One region of the Wenzhouxiangella sp. AB-CW3 genome, then DNA from elsewhere that is predicted to be linked to it. Evidence: predicted binding sites of a transcription regulator. Region 1 holds the regulator's gene; the other holds the start of a gene.

Evidence for each region. Region 1 encodes LexA, which represses DNA repair genes until DNA is damaged. Its sites were predicted from a motif close to TACTGTNNATATNNACAGTA; they were not measured.
Region 2: the regulator LexA is predicted to act here: its motif matches at 9,097-9,116, upstream of imuA (translesion DNA synthesis-associated protein ImuA).

The regions. Positions count from the first base shown of each region.
Region 1 covers NZ_CP061368.1:2,606,079-2,616,728, reverse strand. The annotation lists gene IC757_RS11385 (transketolase C-terminal domain-containing protein) at 1-2,145, shown strand, start outside; gene IC757_RS11380 (hypothetical protein) at 2,164-2,853, opposite strand; gene icd (isocitrate dehydrogenase (NADP(+))) at 2,931-4,184, shown strand; gene IC757_RS11370 (ferritin-like domain-containing protein) at 4,153-4,986, shown strand; gene IC757_RS11365 (amidohydrolase) at 4,995-5,792, shown strand; gene lexA (transcriptional repressor LexA) at 5,780-6,412, opposite strand; gene IC757_RS11355 (Slp family lipoprotein) at 6,465-7,022, opposite strand; gene IC757_RS11350 (DUF3488 and DUF4129 domain-containing transglutaminase family protein) at 7,058-9,025, opposite strand; gene IC757_RS11345 (DUF58 domain-containing protein) at 9,067-10,041, opposite strand; gene IC757_RS11340 (AAA family ATPase) at 10,043-10,650, opposite strand, start outside.
Region 2 covers NZ_CP061368.1:1,590,312-1,600,961, reverse strand. The annotation lists gene IC757_RS06950 (histidine phosphatase family protein) at 1-161, opposite strand, end outside; gene IC757_RS06945 (GlsB/YeaQ/YmgE family stress response membrane protein) at 207-461, shown strand; gene msrA (peptide-methionine (S)-S-oxide reductase MsrA) at 479-949, opposite strand; gene sbcB (exodeoxyribonuclease I) at 1,050-2,483, shown strand; gene IC757_RS06930 (hypothetical protein) at 2,777-3,043, opposite strand; gene IC757_RS06925 (ComEA family DNA-binding protein) at 3,275-3,565, shown strand; gene recR (recombination mediator RecR) at 3,622-4,221, opposite strand; gene IC757_RS06915 (YbaB/EbfC family nucleoid-associated protein) at 4,237-4,557, opposite strand; gene dnaX (DNA polymerase III subunit gamma/tau) at 4,568-6,208, opposite strand; tRNA gene IC757_RS06905 (tRNA-Ser) at 7,938-8,028, shown strand; tRNA gene IC757_RS06900 (tRNA-Ser) at 8,421-8,510, shown strand; RNA gene ffs (signal recognition particle sRNA small type) at 8,594-8,690, opposite strand; gene imuA (translesion DNA synthesis-associated protein ImuA) at 9,155-9,802, shown strand; gene IC757_RS06885 (Y-family DNA polymerase) at 9,799-10,650, shown strand, end outside.

The DNA.
Region 1 (10,650 bases):
CGGGTGCCCGTGTCCGACTGTCCGGGCCTGCCCAATGCGGATTTGCTGGAGATGTTCGACAGCCAGCTCGTGTCGCGCCAGATCGATCTCATGGCTCGCATCAAGCGTGGCGAGAACAAGGTGTTTTACACCATCGGCTCGTCCGGGCATGAAGGCAATGCGATGCTTGGCCGACTGACCCGCCATACCGATCCGGCGTTTCTGCATTACCGCTCCGGTGCGTTCGTGGCCGAGCGCTATCGCAAGGTCGAGGACATGGACTTTGTCCGCGATACCTGCCTGTCCTTTGCCGCTGCCAAGGCCGATCCGGCCTCGGGCGGGCGTCACAAGGTCTGGGGTAGCCGACCGCTCTGGGTGCTGCCGCAGACATCAACCATTGCCAGTCACCTGCCCAAAGCGCTGGGCACGGCCCTGGCCATCGCGCGCGGCGGCCGCGGTCAGCACGAGTTGCCGGTGCCCGGTGACGCTATTGCGGTCTGCAGTTTTGGTGATGCCAGTCTCAACCATGCCACGGCTCAGTCGGCCATCAACAGTGCGGCCTGGAGTCGCCATCAGAACCTGCCGGTGCCGCTGCTGATGGTGTGCGAGGACAACGGTATCGGTATTTCCGTGCCCACCCCGGCGCGCTGGGTGGCCGAGAGCATGTCGAAGCGGCATGGCATCAGCTATCACTATGCCGATGGCCTGGATCTGGCCGCGGGCTGGCCGGTGGTCGAGCGGGCGGTCAGCGAGTGTCGCGAGCGGCGCAGGCCGGTGTTCCTGCACTTGAGAACCACCCGCTTGATGGGGCATGCCGGAACCGATTTCGAGATCGAGTACCGGCCGGCGGCCGAACTGGAGGCCGATGAGAAAGCCGACCCGTTGCTGCGTTCGGCCGAGCTGATCGTGGCGCGCGGACTGATGACGCCCGGGCAGATCAGAAGCCGATACCAGGCGCTGCATCAGCGCTGTCTGGATGAGGCGGATCAGGCCGACGGCGCGGGCCGACTGAATACGCTGGAAGAAGTTGTCGCACCGCTTGCGCCGCTGTCGCGCCGTGATGTCATCGAGGCCGCATCCAGGCAGGTGCCCGAAGCGGCGCGTATCGATATCTTCGGCAGCGAGGCGATGCTGCCGGAGCAGCGCCCCCCGCGTCACCTGGCCATACAGATCAACCAGGCGCTCACCGACCTGATGGTTCAGTACCCGGAGGCGCTGGTTTTCGGCGAGGATGTCGCGCGCAAGGGCGGGGTGTATACCGTCACCCGCGGATTGTCCAGTCGTTTCGGGGGGCACCGCGTGTTCAATACGCTGCTGGACGAGACCACGATTCTCGGTCTGGCCCAGGGGCTGGGGAGCATGGGTTACCTGCCGATTCCCGAGATCCAGTACCTGGCTTATTTCCACAATGCCTGTGACCAGATACGTGGCGAGGCCTGTTCGCTGCAGTACTTCTCCAATGGCCAGTTCCGCAACCCGATGGTGATGCGAATTGCCAGCCTGGGGTATCAGAAGGGCTTTGGCGGTCACTTCCACAATGACAATGGCATTGCCGCCCTGCGCGACATTCCCGGCCTGGTCATTGGCTGCCCCTCGCGCGGCGATGATGCGGCCATGATGCTCAGAACGATGACGGCCCTGGCTCATGTCGACGGACGAATATCGGCGTTTCTCGAGCCGATCGCGCTGTATATGACCAAGGACCTGCACGAGAAAGATGACGGCTTGTGGAACTTTCCCTATCCGCCGCCCGGCCAGTGCCTGACTCCCTGGCAGGCGCGCGTCTACAACGAGGAATCCGAGGACGTCCTGGTCATCACCTATGGCAACGGTGTACCCATGGCCTTGCGTTGCGCCCGCCAGATGGCACAGGAATACGAAGTCGGTGTGCGTGTGATGGATCTGCGCTGGCTCAAGCCCATGGATCGTCGTTCCATGGCCCGGCATGCGGCAGAATGCTCGGCGGTGGTCGTGTTCGACGAAGGACGGCCCGATGGTGGCATGGGCGAGGCCGTGGTCACCGCGCTGGTTGAGGCCGGTGTGGCCGACCGTCGCGTCGTACGCATCACGGGTGTCGATTGCTATGTGCCCCTGGGCGCAGCCGCCAATCTCGTCCTGGCCAGCGAAAACCAGTTGCTGGAGGCCTGCAGGCGAGTCATTACCTGAGTTCGCGACCGGCGCTGTTCATTCAGAAGGCCTGGCCCCGCGGGATACGGGTCGTTGCCACGGGTCGTCGGTATCGGATGGCTCTGGCCGTTCCCGGCCACATCGGCGGTGCATGGCCACGGCGGCCGACATCCAGGGATTGAAGAACTCCTGCATGGTCGGAGCGCGTATCGAAGTACAGATCACGCTTCCGTCGCCGAGCACGGTGCGGGCCTGGTAACTGCCGTCGGTAGATTGCCAGCGATCAACGCGCGACGATACGGTGCCCAATTGCTCGTTCAGCCGACCTGGAGCGCCAGGCAGCCGGGGCGTGCCATGAAAGCGGAGGTGACTGCCTTCTTCGGCGGTATCAGCCGGAACTTCCCGGGCCTGTTCCAGTGCCTGCCGATGCAGATCGGCCGCTCGGTGGGTGGTCGGTTGTTCCGGGCTGACATCTTTTGCGGCTTGTTCAGCCTCATCCGGTGGCGGCTGGGTGTCCGGTACAGGCTGGCTTTCGGTCCGGGTTTCAGGGCTGCGCGGTTCGACCGGGTGTTCAAGGGCCGGCTCGGGTGCCGCTGGTGCCGGCAACAGATGAATGGAGCGAGGTTCCGGGGTGTCGACCGCCCCCGGCCACTGGCGCTGCGGAAGCAGCAGAATCGCGGCATGTAACAGCAGCGAGCTGATGACAACAGGCAGCATGATCGAGCGGTGTCGGGTTTCCGCTGGCATCTTTCGGGCTCAGTTCGGACGGCGTACCGGGGCGCGGCAATGGTAGACTACGCCATTTCGCGTTAAGAGGATGAAAGATGGGATTTCAGCATGTGAAGCTGCCCGAAACGGGTGACAAGGTTCGCGTCGAAGATGGTCGGCTCGTTGTCAGCGACCAGCCCATTCTGGGTTATATCGAGGGCGACGGCATTGGTGCCGACATCACGCCGGCCTGCATGAAGGTCTGGGATGCCGCGGTCGAAAAGGCCTACGGTGGCAAGCGCAAGGTGCACTGGGCAGAGCTCTACCTGGGTGAGAAGGCCGCCGGCATTTATGACGGCGACTACTTTCCGCAGGAAACCCTGGACGCCATCAAGGAACTCAACGTTGCCATCAAGGGGCCGCTGACCACGCCGGTGGGCGAGGGCTTCCGTTCCCTCAACGTGTCTCTCCGGCAGTCGCTGGATCTCTATGCCTGCGTGCGTCCGGTCAAGTGGTATGAGGGTGTACCATCGCCGCTGAAGAAGCCGCACGAGGTCGATGCAGTCATCTTCCGTGAAAACACCGAAGACGTGTACTGCGGTCTGGAGTACGAGTCGGGGACGCCGGAAAACGAGAAGTTGGCGAAGTTCCTGCGCGAGGAAATGGGCGCCGACTTCTTCGAGGGCGCCGGCATTGGCATCAAGCCGATCTCGGCTTACGGCACCAAGCGCCTGGTCAGCAAGGCCATCCAGTACGCCATCGACAACAACCGCAAGTCGGTCACCCTGGTGCACAAGGGCAACATCATGAAGTTCACCGAAGGGGCCTTCCGCAAGTGGGGTTATGAAGTCGCCGCCGAAGAGTTCGGTGACGTCACCATCACCGAAGACGAGTTGTGGGACAAGTACGACGGCAAGCAGCCCGAAGGCAAGATCGTGATCAAGGATCGCATCGCCGACATCATGTTCCAGCTCATGTTGCTGCGCCCGGCCGAGTTCGATGTACTCGCCACCATGAACCTCAACGGTGACTATCTCTCTGATTCACTGGCCGCCGAAGTTGGTGGCATGGGCATTGCGCCGGGAGCCAATATGGCCGACCACGTGGCCGTGTTCGAGGCCACTCACGGTACGGCACCGAAGTATGCCGGTCAGGACAAGGTCAATCCTTCGTCGCTGATGTTCTCGGGCTGCATGATGTTCGACTACATCGGCTGGCCGGAAGTCACGAAGCTGATCGAGGATGCTTTCGAGAAGGTGGTCGGCGAGAAAGTCGTGACCTATGACTTCGCCCGCCTGATCGATGGCGCCACCAAGGTTCCGACCAGCGGCTTTGCCGATGCCCTTGTCGACGCCATCAACAAGAGCTGATACAGCCCTCGAGGATTGGTCGCTGGCCCGCAGCGCGCTGGCCGAGGCCGATCCCGAGCGGAAGTGCCGTCTGGTCGATGAACTGGCCGAGCGGATTGCGTCGGGGCAATGGGCCCCGCGCGATCCCGGACCACCGGGCCTGCTGCCCAGCGGCCGGCCCGGACGACCGCGCCTGATCAGTCCACGCGACCTTCCACGCCGCCGCCTCGGCACAGTGGAAGGCCGGATTGCCCTGGTGCATGCCATCGCGCATATCGAGTTCAATGCCATCAATCTCGGGCTGGATGCCGCCCTGAGGTTCGACGGCATGCCGGATGAGTATTACCGCGACTGGCTGCGGGTGGCCCATGACGAGGCCCGTCACTTTCGCATGCTTCGCGAGCGCTTGATTGAGCTGGGTTCGGACTACGGTGAGCTCGACGCCCACAATGGTCTCTGGGACATGGCCGAGAAAACCGCCCATGATGTCCTGGTTCGCATGGCACTGGTACCGCGCGTACTTGAGGCCCGGGGCCTTGATGTAACCCCGGGCATGATTGATCGACTGCGCCAGGTCGACGATTCAAAAACCGTAGCGCTGCTCGAGGTCATCCTCGAGGAAGAAGAGGCGCATGTGGCCATCGGCAGTCGCTGGTTCCGTCACTGCTGCCAGGAGCGCGGGGTTGATCCCGACCCGACTTTTGAATCGCTCCTCAAGCAGTACTTCGCCGACCAGTTGCGTGGGCCGTTCAACCTGCCGGCACGCCGCCGGGCCGGCTTCACAGAGCCCGAACTCGATCGCCTGCAGGCCTTGGGGAGCTGATTCGGATTATGGTCCAGCATCGTGATGAAATAGATCTGGCACTGATCCAGGCGGATCTGTTCTGGCAGGATCCTGAAAGCAACCGTGCGCATCTGGCCCGATTGATGGATCGTCAGCCCGGTTGCGATCTGTATGTTCTGCCTGAAACCTTCACCACGGGTTTTCTGGGGGATATCGGGCAGCCGGCCGAGGACATGGACGGGCCGAGCGTGCAGTGGATGCAGGAGCAGGCACGTGCCCGCCGGGCCGCACTGTGCGGCAGCCTGGTCATCGAGAGCGAGCCGGGGCAGCGCCGCAACCGCATGGTCTTTGTCACGCCCGAGGGCAGCCGCTGGTTCTACGACAAGCGTCATCGCTTTGCCTACGGTGGCGAGGATGAGCGCTATGTCGCGGGCGAACGGCCAACCGTGGTCGAATGGCTGGGCTGGCGCATCGACCTGCAGGTCTGCTATGACCTGCGCTTTCCGGTCTGGTGTCGCAACGACCGGGACTTCGATCTGCAACTGTACGTGGCCAACTGGCCGGCGCCCCGTGCCGATCACTGGCGCAGCCTGCTCAAGGCCCGTGCCATCGAAAACCAAGCCTACGTGGTGGGGGTCAATCGCAGCGGTGTCGATGGCAATGACATTCCCTACCCGGGCTGTTCGGTGGCCTGGTCGATGGAGGGGCAGCTCCTGCTGGAACTCGGCGCCCCGGAAAACGTGGCCAGGGTTCGTCTCCAACGGTCGCCGCTCAGAGACTATCGTCGTCAGTTCGCCTTCCTGGGTGATGCCGATCGTTTTTCGCTGACCGATCAGCCTGACTGATTCCGCGTGATCTGCTTGCGGATCACGCCCACCGCCAGGCCCTCGATCGCAATATCATGTACCTGTGTGACGCGGAGGTCGTCGTAGTCCGGGTTCTCGGCTTGCAGGCGAATGCCCCGGCCACGGCGCTGCAAGCGCTTGACCGTGACCTCGTTGTCGATGCGTGCGACTACGATCTGTCCGCTGCGGGCTTCGGGGGTACGGTGCACGACCAGCAGGTCGCCATCCTCTATGCCGGCTCCGGTCATGCTGTTGCCCTGAACGCGCAACAGGTAGTCGGGGCGGGGTTGAAACAGTCCCGGATCAACGCGTACTTCATCCTCGCGGTTCTCCACCGCCAATAGTGGTGAACCCGCGGCAACGCGACCAATGACCGGCAGGGTGAGTGCGTCGCGGACGGTTGGCCGGCCCGAGCGCACCGGGACGATGCCGCGCGCGGTGCCGGGGCGCAGCTCAATGGCACCCCGGGCGGCCAGGGCCCTCAGGTGGCACTGGGCGGCATTGGGTGATGCGAATCCGAAATGATCGACGATCTCGGCACGGGTCGGCGGCATGCCGTCCTGATCCATGCGCTGCTCGATGAACGCCAGTATCTCGCGTTGTCTAGCGGTCAGCTCCATGCACGGAACTGTATCAAAAAACAGTCTCGCGCGGGGTAGTCCGCTCGTAAGGTCAGCGCCGGATGATGACGTGGCCCGATACCCGGGTGCGCGGTCCGCGATAGGGGTGGTAGTAGGGATACCACGGGCTGTGCCACCACGGGTCGTAGTAGTGATGAACCACGTCCCGCGCCGGAGCCCACAGATACAGGACATCGGTATCGACTCGCGGGTAGCGGTACTCGAACTCGCCGATCTTGCCGTCGACAAAACCGGTCAGGCGGCCGGTAACGGTAATCTCGCGACCATCGACGAATACGGCCGGGTCCTTGAAGCCATCGCGGCAGGCCAGAAAGCGCCCGCGGGCCTGATCGGTGGATCGAGGGCGCTTGTTGCGGTCCAGGTCGCGGGCCAGTATCTCGATGCAGGTAGTCTCGGGCCCGGGGCGGGTATCGACAATGGTGCCGCCCCAGCGAACCCGGGCTCCGGTAGAGCGCTCGGTGGCCTGGTCGGGGTGGAACTCCGCATAGTCGCCGGCCAGTGGCGCCGGAACCGTGGCACAGCCAGTGGCCAGGGCGCCCAGCACGAGGATCAGGATGACAGCGGGTATGGAACGCAGCGGAGTCGGCATGATAAGCCCTCGTTTCAATGGTCAGGAAACAATGGTCAGGAAACGCCTGTTTGGACGTCATTTTGAAAAGTTGGTTCTATCACGTTGCTCGTTCGGAAGCGTGAAGCGAGCTCGATGAAGGAGTCCCGATCGGACTGACTTGCCTGCCCGTAACGGGCACGGGCAAAAGTGGCGGAAAGCTGCTCCAGTTCTCTGGCGCTTGCCGGCATGGCAATACTTGCACGTTCAAGCAGCTCCAGGGGCGTCTCGCCGGTTCGGCGATGGATGCCGGCACGTCGCAGGCGGCGTTCCAGGCGTCGCCAGGCTCGCATGAGCCGATCGCGCTCCCTCAGCGTCCCGCGCAGGGCCACGAGGGTCACAATCCCGATGACCAGGCTCAGTGCGAGCACCATGAGCAGGCCAAGGGCTGTTGCGCCGCCATCGGGTATGCCCAGCCGTTCCATGAAGCGCTGCTGGCGGTCGGCATCGAAGCCCAGAATCCAGCGGTTCCACAGATGCTGCAGCCGGTCGTAGCGATTTCGCAGCTGGCGCAGCCAGTCGGTATCGAGCAGGTGCCGGCCTCCCTCCATGACGCTCATCGAGCCGTGGTCGATGCGATCCGGGGCAACGGCCGCGGTCGGGTCGACCCGGGTCCATCCGTTGTCTTCCAGCCAGACCTCTGTCCAGGCGTGGGCGTCGGATTGCCGAACCAGCAGGTAGCCGCCACCCGGCTGCCAGTCACCGCCCTGGTAGCCGATGACCACGCGCGTGGGAATGCCGGCCATGCGCATCAGAATGGCAAAGGCCGAAGCATAGTGCTCGCAGTAGCCGGTGCGCAGATCGAACAGGAATTCGTCGGCGCCGTGGCGACCGGTCGGAGTGGTTTCCAGGCTGTAGTAGAAGGCCTCTTCGTTGAACCATTGCAGCACGGCCTGGATCAGGTCTCGGTCGTCAGGGTATTGTTCGCGCAGCGCTTCGGCGCGATCACGGGTGCGTGGATTGCGGTCCGGCGGCATGCCCAGGGCCTGCTGGCGCACGCTGTCGTGCAATCTGGGCATGTCGGTGAACTGCGGGTTGCTGGTGATCTGGTACTGAGTCAGCGTGGTAACCGGACGTTGGCGGATGATCTGGTAATCCATCGTGATCCGCGATTCCGAGGGCGCTCCGACCGGGTGATCGAGGGCAAACAGCCAGCGCTGCTCGTGCGGCTCGAGCTGGATCCGGTAGTCCAGCGACCGTTCCCCGTCTGGCACGGGCACTGGCGGTTGCTCGGCGGCCATACGTGATCGTCGCCAGGTGTTGCCATCGAACTGCCACAGAACGAGACCGCGCCAGTAGCGGTCCTGTGGCGGTGGTGGACCGTTTTCGAACTCGGCCCGAAACGCCGGAGATTCATCCTGGAAGAGGTTGGCAATGCTTCCCGGCGACATGCTGTCCGACAGCCCGGTACGGCCATCCATGACCTGTTCCGGCAGCCCCCAGAGGGGCTGGGCCAGGCGGGGAAACAGCACGAACAGCGTCAGGGCGACCGGGAGTGCGGCAAGAATCATGGTTGCAGCGTGGCGCAGCAGGAAACGATGATCGCCGGGGGCTTCGGGTAATCCCTGAAGCCGGGCATCCTCGTGCCGCTGGGCCTGGACCAGTGCGCCGACCGCCACCATGGTGCCGGCTGCCAGATACAGCAGGTAGATCAGACGTTCGTTGAACAGGAACTGCGTGGCAATCAGGAAAAAACATACCGCCGCCACCATGCGCAGGTCACGCAGTCGAAACATCTCCATCATTTTGGCTGCGAGCATGACACACAGCAGGGTGGTGGCCATTCGCCGGCCCCAGCCGCCCAGTCCGACCAGGACGACAGCAACCGCGGTCAGTGTCAGCACGGTTCTCAGCCAGCGCGGGGGTGGTCGCCAGCGACGGTGGGCAGCCATCAGGCGCCAGCCGGTGGCGGCCAGAATCAATGCCGCGATCCACGGCGGCATGGCCATCAGGTGGGGTGCCGCTGCCATCAGAAGCGCCGCCACGGCCCACGCGACTGTCTGTGTTGGCAGATGTTCGAATTCCTTCACAGCTCGGCCAGTGCGCGCAGGCAGGAGTTGCGGTGCATGGTGCCCTGGTCCGGGCCGATCTCCTCGTGGTTGAGGCGCAGCATCCAGCGGCGGCCTTCCTGATCGGCCTGAAGAATCCAGGCGGTAACGATGCGAATGCGTGTTTCCAGATCGGAGGCTGCGGCTTGATCAAGTGTCAGCACCAGTTCCGGCGAGGTCGCGCGACGAAACTGCCTGGAAAGCAGGGTGCGATGACGCTGGCTGGCCTTCCAGGCGATGCGGTGCAGCGGGTCACCTTCACGCCACTCACGCAGGCTGTAGAAGTCTTCGCCTTCGCTGCGCTCGAAACGCTGTCGATCTCCTGTGCCGGCGCCGCTACCCGGCAGTGGCGGCGGGTTGGGAGCGGGATCCGGCCAGACCAGGTAGGCCTGCTGCGGCCAGATCCAGGCCCAGGCCCGGAACAGTCCGAGAGGATGCGTGGTGGCAATCTGTATCCGACCGGGCTGGTGCCAGCCGCGGCGACGGGTGGGCAGCGGCATGCTGACCTCGGTGCTGTTTCCCGGGACGGACGCGCCGGCTGGTTGATCGGCCCGGCCGACCAGCAGCGATGGTCGTGGCCGGCCGTCGGCCGCGAAAAGCGTCAGCCGGTAGCGGACCTCCTGTCCGGCAAACACCGGTTGCGCCGACCCGCCACGCACGCCGAGCCGGTGCAGGTTGCGAAACGCCATCAGCATGGAGTTGACGGCCAGGCCGGCCACGATGAATGTAGTCAGCAGCCCCAGATTGTTGTTGAAGTTCAGGCTGCCGATCAGCATGGCGCCCATCAATACGCCCAGCATCCAGCCAAAGCGGGTGGGCAGGATGAAGATCTGACGGTAGGCCAGCTCCAGCGGAGGGTGAGCCGGTGCGCGTCGCCGGATCCAGTGATCCAGGGTGGCCTGCCAGCGCCGGCGCAGATTGGATGTAAGCCCCGAAGTGGCAAGCGACGGCATGTCAGGGGACGGGCGTCTGTTCCAGGATTTCGTTGACGAGGTCGGCACCGTCCAGGCCCGATTCGGCCACCGGTTGCAGACGGTGGGCGGCAAGCGCCGGGAACACCTGCTTGACGTTGTCGGGCAGGCAGAAATCCTGTCGCAGTACCAGGGCGTGGGCCCGGGCGCACTGGATCAGGGCCAGCGCCGCCCGCGTCGACAGGCCGGCGGCCACGGCCGAGTGGGAGCGCGTTGCCGCGATCAGTGCCTGGACATAATCCAGTACGGGATCGGCAACGTGCAGGGCAGTTGCGGCGCCGATCAGCTGCGTGACCCGCTCAGGGTCGAGTACCGGCTCCAGTGACGCCAGCATGCTGCGGCGGTCCGGCTCGGTAAGAAGGCGGCGCTCTTCGGCCTCCGACGGGTATCCGATCGAGAGCCGAAGCAGAAATCGATCCAGTTGCGAGTCAGGTAGCGGATAGGTGCCGGTCAGATCCAGCGGATTCTGGGTGGCAATGACGAAAAAGGGCTGGGGCAGGAGATGGGTGTGGCCATCGACCGTGACCTGGCCTTCCGACATGGCCTCCAGCAGCGCCGATTGCGTTCGTGGGGTGGCCCGATTGATTTCGT
Region 2 (10,650 bases), 1.0 Mb from region 1:
CCGGACCACAGTGGAGGTCGGGATTCCAGGATCGACGCCAAGCGCTGACCGGTCAGCATCGCCTGGCGTTGACCCAGCGGCGAGAGTCGGTCATAGTCCTGCTCTCCCAGGCTGGCCTGTCCATGGCGAACCAGGATCAGGCTGGGTACAACCGGACTCACGGCCCCTTCCCGGGCCCGGCAAACATTTCAACCGAGAATCTGTACATGACCCTGGAATCCTTGCTGATCTTTCTGCTCGTTGGCGGCATCGCCGGCTGGGTGGCCGGCATTCTCGTCCGTGGTCGCGGCCACGGCATCGTCACCAACATCGTAGTCGGCGTCATCGGCGCGTTCATTGGTGGCTTCCTGTTTACCGAGCTGGGCATCACCACCGGTGGGCTGCTCGGCAGCCTGATCATGGCGACCGTGGGCGCCATCATCCTGCTACTGATTCTGAGGGCCCTGAAAAAGGCCACCTGAGCATCTGTCAGCGGCGCTCAGATCGCGCAGCTGCCCCCGCGCCGGGCCAGGTACTGCTGGTGGTAGTCCTCGGCCGGCCAGAAAGTGGCCGCCGGCTCGATCGAGGTGGCAATCGGGCTGCCAAAGCGGCCGGCACTGTCCAGCTCGTCGCGCACTTCCCGGGCCGTGCGTTCCTGGTCGGGATCATGGGTGAAGATCACTGAACGATACTGCCGGCCCACGTCCGGCCCCTGACGGTTGACCTGGGTCGGATCGTGCAGTTCGAAAAAGGCCCGCACCAGCGCCTCGTAGCTGATCCCGGACGGATCGAAACGCACCTCACAGACCTCGGCGTGACCGGTGCGATCGGTGCAGACCTGCTCGTATGTCGGATTCTCAACGCTTCCCCCCATGTAGCCGACACGGGCATCAACCACGCCGTCAAGCTCGCGAAACCGCATTTCAACGCCCCAGAAGCATCCGGCGCCAAAGGTTGCCTTGTCAGTCATCAGCTCTTGTTCCTGCCCAAATTGGCCACAGGGCGCAATGATAGCCCACTGAAGGTCAATTTCGCACCCACGCGCCATCCGCTTGTGGAATCATGCCCGGATGAACAGTGAAACCTTTCTGTGGTACGACTTCGAAACCTTCGGCGCCGACCCCCGCCGGGACCGGCCCGCCCAATTCGCGGCCATCCGCACCGATGCCGAGCTGCAACCGGTGGGTGAACCCGAAGTTTTCTATTGTCAGCCCGCAAGTGACATGCTGCCGCACCCGGCCGCCTGCCTGATTACCGGCATCACGCCGCAAATGGCGCGCGATCGGGGGCTGCCCGAAAACGAGTTTGCCCGGCGAATCTTCGAGCTGATGAGCGTGCCCGGAACCTGCACGGTCGGCTACAACAACTTTCGATTCGACGACGAGGTCACCCGCCACCTGTTCTGGCGCAATTTCTTCGACCCCTACGTGCGCGAATACGCCAATGGCAACAGCCGCTTCGACCTGATCGATCTGTTGCGCATGACCCGCGCCCTGCGGCCGGCCGGAATCCAGTGGCCGGACTACGAGGACGGACGTCCCAGCTTCCGGCTCGAAGACGTGGCCGCGGCCAACGGCATCGACACCACGCGCGCCCATGACGCCCTGGCCGACGTCGAAGCCACCATCGAAATGGCCAGGCTGGTGCGCCATCACAACCCGAAGCTGTGGGACTGGGCCCTGAAGCTGCGCCAGAAGAGCCACGTGGTCGACCTGCTGCATCGTGCTCAGCCCCTGCTGCACAGCTCCTCGCGCTACCCGGCTCAGCCAGGCTGCAACACCGCGGCCGTGCTGCCGCTGCGTCAGCATCCGCGCATTGCCAGCCAGTGGCTGGTGTGGAATCTGGAAGTGGACCCCATCCCCTTCCTGGACCGGGACGAAGAGACGCTGGCCGATCTGTACTGGACCCCCGAAGCCGATCTGCCCGACGACCTGCAGCGTGTTCCGGTCAAGTTGCTGAGGACCAATCGCTGCCCCATGATCTCGCCGCTGGGAGTGCTCGACCGGGCCTCGTCGGAACGGCTGCAGATCGTGCCCGGCCGCATCGAGTCCCATGCCGAGAAGCTCAGGCAGCACCCGGCGTTTCTCGACCGGCTGACCGGCATCTTCAACCAGCCCCTGGCCGCGACCGACATCGATCCCGAACTCGACCTGTACGGCGGATTTCCCCCGCCGGGCGATCAGCGTCTGTATCCGCGCATTCGCGACACCGCACCCGAAGACCTGGCCCGGCTGCAGACACCTTTTAGCGACGAACGCCTCAATGAGCTGCTGTTTCGATACCGGGCCCGCCTGTGGCCGGACACGCTGGATGCCGACGAGACCGAGCGCTGGGAGACATACCGCAGAAAACGGCTGATCGACAACCCCGACCTGGCCACCATCCGCCGGGACGAGTACCGCCTGCTACTCGAACAATTGCGCACCGAACAGCCACAAAGGCAAGCATTATTCGATGAACTGGCAGCGTGGCCTGGGCAACTGGGGCTAGTCCAGGAGCCCTGAACGAACTATCAATAACTTACAGCCGCTTCATGAAGCACTGTATTCGAATGTTATGCACAAACGCTTGATTCGAAGTTTGACAGTCCCTTCACACGCCCGCTAATTCACAGACATGCCCAATCAAGATATAACCTGTTGTTTTTTATGTTATTTTCAAATTGGTTAAATTTTGTACAATGTGCTCGATGGTTGCTGTGACGGTTTGATGACGACTGTTGCCCACAAACTTATCCACAGCTTGTGTGGATAAGCCACGCTACCCCACGCCAGCAGGGCAAAACGTGACGCACTCCTCATGCTGCAAGCCCGCTGAGCGGCAGTTGCATCGCTTCCCCGGCCTCCTTCAGATCCGCCTCACCGCACCGCCGGGTTTCATTCAGGGCCTGCTTGAGCAGGCGGTCACTTCGGGGAGAAACGAACTCCACCACGCTGCCGTCCTCGAAACGCAGCATCAGCACCATGGGGGGCTCACCGTCACGACCCGGGCGGGCAATCACGCCGCTGATCCGCTGGCCGACGATGGACTGCCGGAATTCACGGTGACTGTTCATTGCTTTCATGCTCCGATCTCCTCTACTTCGATTTCCACGGTGCCTATTCCAGCACGGCGTTTTCTCAAAACCTGAGAAGAAATTTCGGATCGATCGGCAAGTCGATGGCTGACACCTGCCAGCTGCAGATTGCCAATGCGCACCTCGGGCTGCGGTTTCTAGACTGTTTCCAACGTCGGGCCGGCGCCCGGCGGATCCGGAATCAAGTTCTGTATCATCCAACGCCCAAGGAGAAACATCATGAATCAGTTCAAACTCGTCATCGTCGCACTGCTGCTGTCGCTGGCCGTTGTTCAGACCGGCCTGGCCGACGAGGCCCGCATCGACGTCAACACCGCAACCGTCGAAGAGCTGGCCGAAACCCTGCACGGGGTCGGCATGGCCAAGGCCCAGGCCATCGTGGAGCATCGCGAGACCAACGGTCCGTTCGAGCACATTGACGAACTGATCGAGGTTCAGGGAATCGGGCTGCGCACGGTCGACAACAATCGCGAGCGCATCGAGCTACCCGGCGCATCAACGGGAGAGTAAACGGCAACCAGCCGCGATCAAGCCTCCCTGCCTTCAGGCAGGGAGGCCTTTCTCATTCAGTTGCGCATCGGCAAGCGCGAGCTGAAGGCGTGGGCCAGCGTGGAGCGGTCGGTATGCTCAAGTTCACCGCCCAGCGGAACACCCTGGGCCAGGCGAGAGGTGCGAATGCCGCGATGCCCGGCCATTTCCCGCAGATAGTGAGCCGTCGCCTCACCTTCCACCGTGGTGTTGGTGGCAATGATGATTTCCTCGACCCCCTCCTCATCAAGCCGCCGCGCCAGCAGGTCCAGGCCCAGGTCCTGCGGGCCGATCCCATCAAGCGGAGACAGGCGCCCCAGCAGAACAAAGTAGCGGCCGTCAAACACAGTGGCCGCCTCGATGGCCAGCACGTCAGCCGGACTCTCGACCACGCACAGGATTTCGCTGGAGCGCTTGTCGCTGCGGCAGATCCGGCAGAGCTCATCGGCCGTGAAGTTGCGGCAGCGGCTGCAGCGACGAACATCGCGCATCGCCCGGCTCAGACTCTCGGCCAGGTGCCGCCCACCCTCGCGGTCACGTTCAAGCAGGTGCAGCGCCATGCGCTGGGCCGAACGCGCACCCACCCCCGGCAGACAACGCAGGGCGTCGAGCAGATCATCAAAGGGGTCGTGACTCACGCCACCGGCCGCGGGTCAGGGCAGATTGAACCCGGGTGGCATGGGCATGCCGCCGGTCAACCCGCTCATCTTCTCCTGCATCATCTCCTGGACCCGGTTGACGGCATCATTGACCGCCGCGGCCACCAGATCCTCGATCATCTCGCGGTCATCGCCGACATCCGGGTCGATCATGACCCTGCGCACCTCGTGTCGCCCATTCATGACCACCTTGACCAGGCCTCCGCCGGCTTCACCCGTGACCTCCTCGCCAGCCATTTCTTCCTGGGCCTTCTTCAGGTTTTCCTGCATCTTCTGGGCCTGCTGCATCAGCTGCCCGATATTGCCTTTGATCACAAACTGTTCCTCAGTGACTGCGTGTATTGAGTGGACGAATCGACTCGCGCACGATCTCGGCATCGAAACGCTCAACCAGGCGCTTGACCAGCGGATCGTTCTCGATCGCCGCCTCGGCCTCGGCCTGGCTGCGCTCGACCGCACTGCGCTCGAGCTCGGCCGGCGTGGCCAGTTCATCGCTGTCGGCCGGCCGGATCACCACCCGCACCGACATCGCCAGCCACTCACCCAGCGCCCGCTCCATGGCACCCCGGAAGCGGTCGGTCATCATCACCAGGTCATCCGGTGCGGCCGTAAATTCAATCTGGGGGCCGTCGACTCGGTGGACAAGCATCATGCCTGCCACCGTCCTGAAAGAATCACTGATGGGCAGACGCTTCAGCACCTCCGGCCAGTTTTCCGGGGTCAGCCGCCGCTGCGGGGCCGACGCACCGGCCGGTTCATCCGTGGCCGCATCAGCCACCTCCGCCGGCTGAGCCGATGCACCGGCCGGCGGCTTTGGTGCCATCGCGGCCGGGACCGTGTCACGACCCGCCGACGCATCGCCGCCGCCCGCACTGCCCTGCCCCGGGTCCGGACGAAAGGCAAACATGCGCAGCACCGTCATCTCGCAGCCACTGCGATCACTCGGCGCCAGCGGCAGATCACGACGGCCGGTCACGGCAATCTGGTAATAAAGTTGCAGGTCCTCGGCATCAAGCTGCCCGGCCAGTTCGACCAGCTCGTCCCAGTCAGCACGACTGTCGTCCCGATAGTCAGGCAACTGCTGAATCAGGGCAATACGATGCAGGGTTTCGGCCAGATCGGTCAGCAACTGGCCCAGGTCCCGGGCCTGGGAAAACACTTCGCCCACCGCGCCAATGGCCGCGGCCACATCGGCATCGGCCAGCGCCTTGACAATAGTGTGTACATGGCGCTGCTCGACGCTGCCGAGCATGTCACGCACCTCGGCCTCCTCCAGGCGCTGCCCGCCTGCCAGCGCCTGGTCCAGCAGACTCAGGCCGTCGCGCATACTGCCGTCGGCGGCCCGGGCCAGCAGATCCACGGCCGCATCCTCGGCCTCGATGCCCTCATCGGCCAGAATCCTGCGCACCTGCCCGCCAATCTCCCGCGTCGAGAGCCGACGGAGGTTGAACTGCAGGCAGCGCGAGAGAATCGTGACCGGAATCTGCTGCGGATCGGTTGTTGCCAGCACGAATTTGACATGCTCGGGCGGTTCCTCGAGCGTCTTGAGCAGTGCATTGAAACTGTGCCGGGAAAGCATGTGCACCTCGTCAATGAGATACACCTTGTAGCGCCCCTGGGTCGGCGCATACTGCACGTTATCGAGAATCTCGCGCGTGTCATCCACCTTGGTGCGCGAAGCGGCATCAATCTCGAGCAGATCAACAAACCGCCCCTCGTCGATGGCCACGCAGTTCTCGCACTCACCGCAGGGCTGGGCCGTCACCCCTTCAGCGCAGTTAAGCGACTTGGCCAGAATGCGCGCAATCGTGGTCTTGCCCACCCCGCGCGTGCCAGTAAAAAGAAATGCGTGGTGCACCCGCCCCTCGGCCAGGCCATTGCACAACACCTTGACCACATGCGACTGCCCCACCAGTTCGGAAAACTGCCGGGGGCGCCACTTTCTCGCAAGAACCTGATAACTCACTAAAAAAACCTGCTTCAAAGGTGGGCCAGAAAAGCCAAGAACCAGCACCGGGCATCACGCCTCCGGCACCCGTCGGAGTTTACACGATACCACCGCCCCGACCACCGTCATCCCGGAATCGCCGCAGGCGATATCCGGGATCTCGCACATGAAAGCCTTACTCTGAAGCCGTGCCAACACCTACCGTGCGAGGCCCCGGATCAAGTCCGGGGCGACGTGGGATGGGCGCAACGAAGCAGTAGCGACTCTGGGGCAACACGGGGGCGAGACGAAGCGGCAACGTTCCCGGGTCGACGCGAGGGGGGCGAACCGCCACCCCAATCGCCGCCTCCCAGGAGACGAGAGGGGAAGCCACCGCCCCCCGGCCACCGTCATCCCGGAATCGCCGCAGGCGATATCCGGGATCTCGCACGCGAAGGGCCTGCTCTGAAGCCGTGCCAACACCTACCGTGCGAGGCCCCGGATCAAGTCCGGGGCGACGTGGGATGGGCGCAACGAAGCAGTAGCGACTCTGGGGCAACACGGGGGCGAGACGAAGCGGCAACGTTCCCGGGTCGACGCGAGGGGAGCGAACCGCCACCCCAATCGCCGCCTCCCAGGAGACGAGAGGGGAAGCCACCGCCCCCCGGCCACCGTCATCCCGGAATCGCCGCAGGCGATATCCGGGATCTCGCACATGAAAGCCTTACTCTGAAGCCGTGCCAACACCTACCGTGCGAGGCCCCGGATCAAGTCCGGGGCGACGTGGGATGGGCGCAACGAAGCAGTAGCGACTCTGGGGCAACACGGGGGCGAGACGAAGCGGCAACGTTCCCGGGTCGACGCGAGGGGAGCGAACCGCCACCCCAATCGCCGCCTCCCAGGAGACGAGAGGGGAAGCCACCGCCCCGACCACCGTCATCCCGGAATCGCCGCAGGCGATATCCGGGATCTCGCACATGAAAGCCTTACTCTGAAGCCGTGCCAACACCTACCGTGCGAGGCCCCGGATCAAGTCCGGGGCGACGTGGGATGGGCGCAACGAAGCAGTAGCGACTCTGGGGCAACACGGGGGCGAGACGAAGCGGCAACGTTCCCGGGTCGACGCGAGGGGAGCGAACCGCCACCCCAATCGCCGCCTCCCAGGAGACGAGAGGGGAAGCCACCGCCCCCCGGCCACCGTCATCCCGGAATCGCCGCAGGCGATATCCGGGATCTCGCACGCGAAGGGCCTGCTCTGAAGCCGTGCCAACACCTACCGTGCGAGGCCCCGGATCAAGTCCGGGGCGACGTGGGAATGACATGGGGCAACGTCGTCGGCCTATCGCGGGGTACAACAACACCACAACACACGTTACAATAGCCGGCTTGCAACATTTGACCATGCCAGAGCGGTCGAATGGGCTAGGCTGAAGAATGCGACCGGAGAGGCTCGCCCTTAGAGTAGATTCATGGGCTGGAGCCGATAGATAATGAGATGCCAAGTTTACGGAGAGGTGCCAGAGCGGTCGAATGGGCTCGCCTGGAAAGCGAGTGTACGGTAACCCCGTACCGAGGGTTCGAACCGAGCCGCGCACAGCGCGGCGAGCTCGATGCGCAGCTCGCAACAGCGAGCGGAGCGACCCGGAGCGAAGCGGAGGGCAAGCACCCGAAGGGTGCGCAGTCAATCCCTCCCTCTCGCGGTCCGAAAAGGACCGCCCGCCGCAAGGCGGCTGAAGTTGACTAAAGACAATATGTAGCCAGGTTTTACGGAGAGGTGCCAGAGCGGTCGAATGGGCTCGCCTGGAAAGCGAGTGTACGGTAACCCCGTACCGAGGGTTCGAATCCCTCCCTCTCCGCCATATCGACAAGCCCCGCCAAGCGCGGGGTTTTGTCCCTCAGCGGGACATAAGTACTCTCGCGGTCCGACAGGACCGCCCGATCGACAGGATCCAAAAAACCTCCGACAATTGGAGGCAACAACCAGAACACGGAGAGGTGGCAGAGCGGTTGAATGCACCGGTCTTGAAAACCGGCAAGGGCTGACGCCCTTCGAGGGTTTGAACCGAGCCGCGCAAAATGCGCGGCGAGCTCGATGCGCAGCTCGCGACAGCGAGCGGAGCGACCCGGAGCGAAGCGGAGGGCAAGCACCCGAAGGGTGCGCAGTCAATCCCTCCCTCTCGCGGTCCGACAGGACCGCCCGATCGACAGGATCCGAAAAACCTCCGACAATTGGAGGCAACAACCAGAACACGGAGAGGTGGCAGAGCGGTTGAATGCACCGGTCTTGAAAACCGGCAAGGGCTGACGCCCTTCGAGGGTTCGAATCCCTCCCTCTCCGCCATCATTAAAAAAACCCGTCCCCGTGGCGGGTTTTTTAATGATCGGGGAGCGGGGACCACCGATTGGAACCCCCCAAAAGAAGGCCCCCGCCAGCCCGACCCCAGCACCTGTTCGTCCCGCTGCCGCTGCTCCCTTCCGGGCCTGACGGGGTTGACGGTAGAACAGTGTGGGAAGACCGACGGAGGCCAACGCGCATTATCCCATCGACGACGCGTTATTGGCAACCGGCTGTGCACTTTATATCGATGTAGATCGCACAGCCTGGTGGACCAAGGGCCCTTTCTCAGAGCCGTGCCAGCGCCTACCGTGCGAGGCCCCGGATCAAGTCCGGGGCGACGAAAGGAGGCTGGAGCGAAGCGGCAACGCCTCCCGGGCGACGAAAGGGGGCCGAAACGAAGCGGCAGCGCTTCCGAAGCGACGAAAGGGGCTGGGCAGCGCTTCCCGGGCGACGAGGAGGAGGCAGAGCAAAACGGCCACATTTCCCGTCAAGGGGGGCGCGCCACCACCCCAACCAACCGTCATCCCGGAATCGCCGCAGGCGATATCCGGGATCTCGCACGCGAAAGCCTTCTTCTCACTTTCTGAGAAACTGTATTTTAATATAGTAACTCACCCAGACATCAACCTGCACCCACGGAGCCGTCCATGTCTGCCGCATCCCCTGCAAGCGATCCGCTCGATACCCTGCTGGCAGGTCGCCGCGATCTGTGGCGAGGCCGGCGGCCGTCCCGTCTTCCGGCCCTGTCTACCGGCCACCGGGTGCTCGATGAACAACTGCCCGATGGCGGCTGGCCCTGCGCACGCCTGATCGAGCTGATGATTGATCGCCCCGGCGGCGGTGAAATGAGCCTGCTGCTGCCCATGCTGGCCGAGCTGACCTGTCGGGAACAACCGGTGATTCTCGTGACACCGCCGCTGGTGCCCTGCCCCCAGGCCCTGCTGACTGCCGGACTGAACCTGTCGGCCCTGACCATTATCCGCCACCGGGCTCACGCCCTGTGGGCCGCCGAACAATGCCTGAAAAGCGGCCTGTGCGGTGCCGTTGTGCTCTGGCCACAAAAGCCGCTACAGCCACGTCAACTGCGCCGGCTGCAACTGGCTGCCGAAAACGGCACGGCTCCCGCGTTCATTGTTCACGGCCACGACGGCGCCCCCCAGCCTGCCTCGATGACCGCGCTGCGCCTGGCGATTCGCCCCGGCCCGAGCGTTGAACTGCTGCGCGCCCGCGGAGGATGCGGCAGAAACCGCATCAGGCTGACAGCAGAGCCACCCGGCTCCATCGCCCGGCCATGAAAGGAAACAAGCCACTATGGCTGGGACTGTACTGCCCGGCACTGCCGCTTCATGCGGCATGGCCCTCATACCCCGGAGATGCGCTACTGGCAGTGCATGACACCAGGGGGCGCGCACGTATCGTCCAGGCCAGCCGCGCCGCCCTGGCGGCCGGCGTGCGACCCGGCCAGACACTGACCGATGCGCTGGCCCTGGCGCCGGCCCTGCACAGCCGACCGAGAAACCCTGCCCTTGAGAACCGCATGCTGGAAGTGCTGGCCATGCTGGCCTACGGCTTCAGCCACCAGGTTGCACTGGTCGATGATCAGACCGTGATACTGGAAATCGCCGGCAGCCAACGCCTGTATGGCGGCACGGAGCGATTGCTCGAAAACCTGTCCGGCAAGGCCCGCGAGCAGGGCCTGCCCATACAGGCCGGTTCGGCCCCCAACCCGACTGCGGCCCGACTGCTGGCCCGCACCGGGCAGCACTGCAGCGATTCGCACGGCCTGGAACAGATTCTCCGGCCATTGCCGCTGGAAAGGCTGGCATTGCCTGTCGATCAGGCCCGGGCCCTGGCCGGCTGCGGCCTGCGCAGGATTGGCGAGCTCGCACGACTGCCCGCCGCCGAAAGAGCCCGGCGCTTCGGCCCCGGCCTCAACAACAGCCTGGCCGAGCTGTTCGGTCAGCGCCCCACTCCCGTGGCAGCCTGGACGTCGCCCGAGCATTACCAGCTCAGACTCGAGCTGCCTGCCGCCACCGCCGACAGCAATGCCCTGCTGTTTGTCTTTCGCCGCGCGACCACTCACCTCGGGCAATGGCTGCAGGTCCGCGACCAGGCACTGGTGCAATTGCACATCCAGCTACTC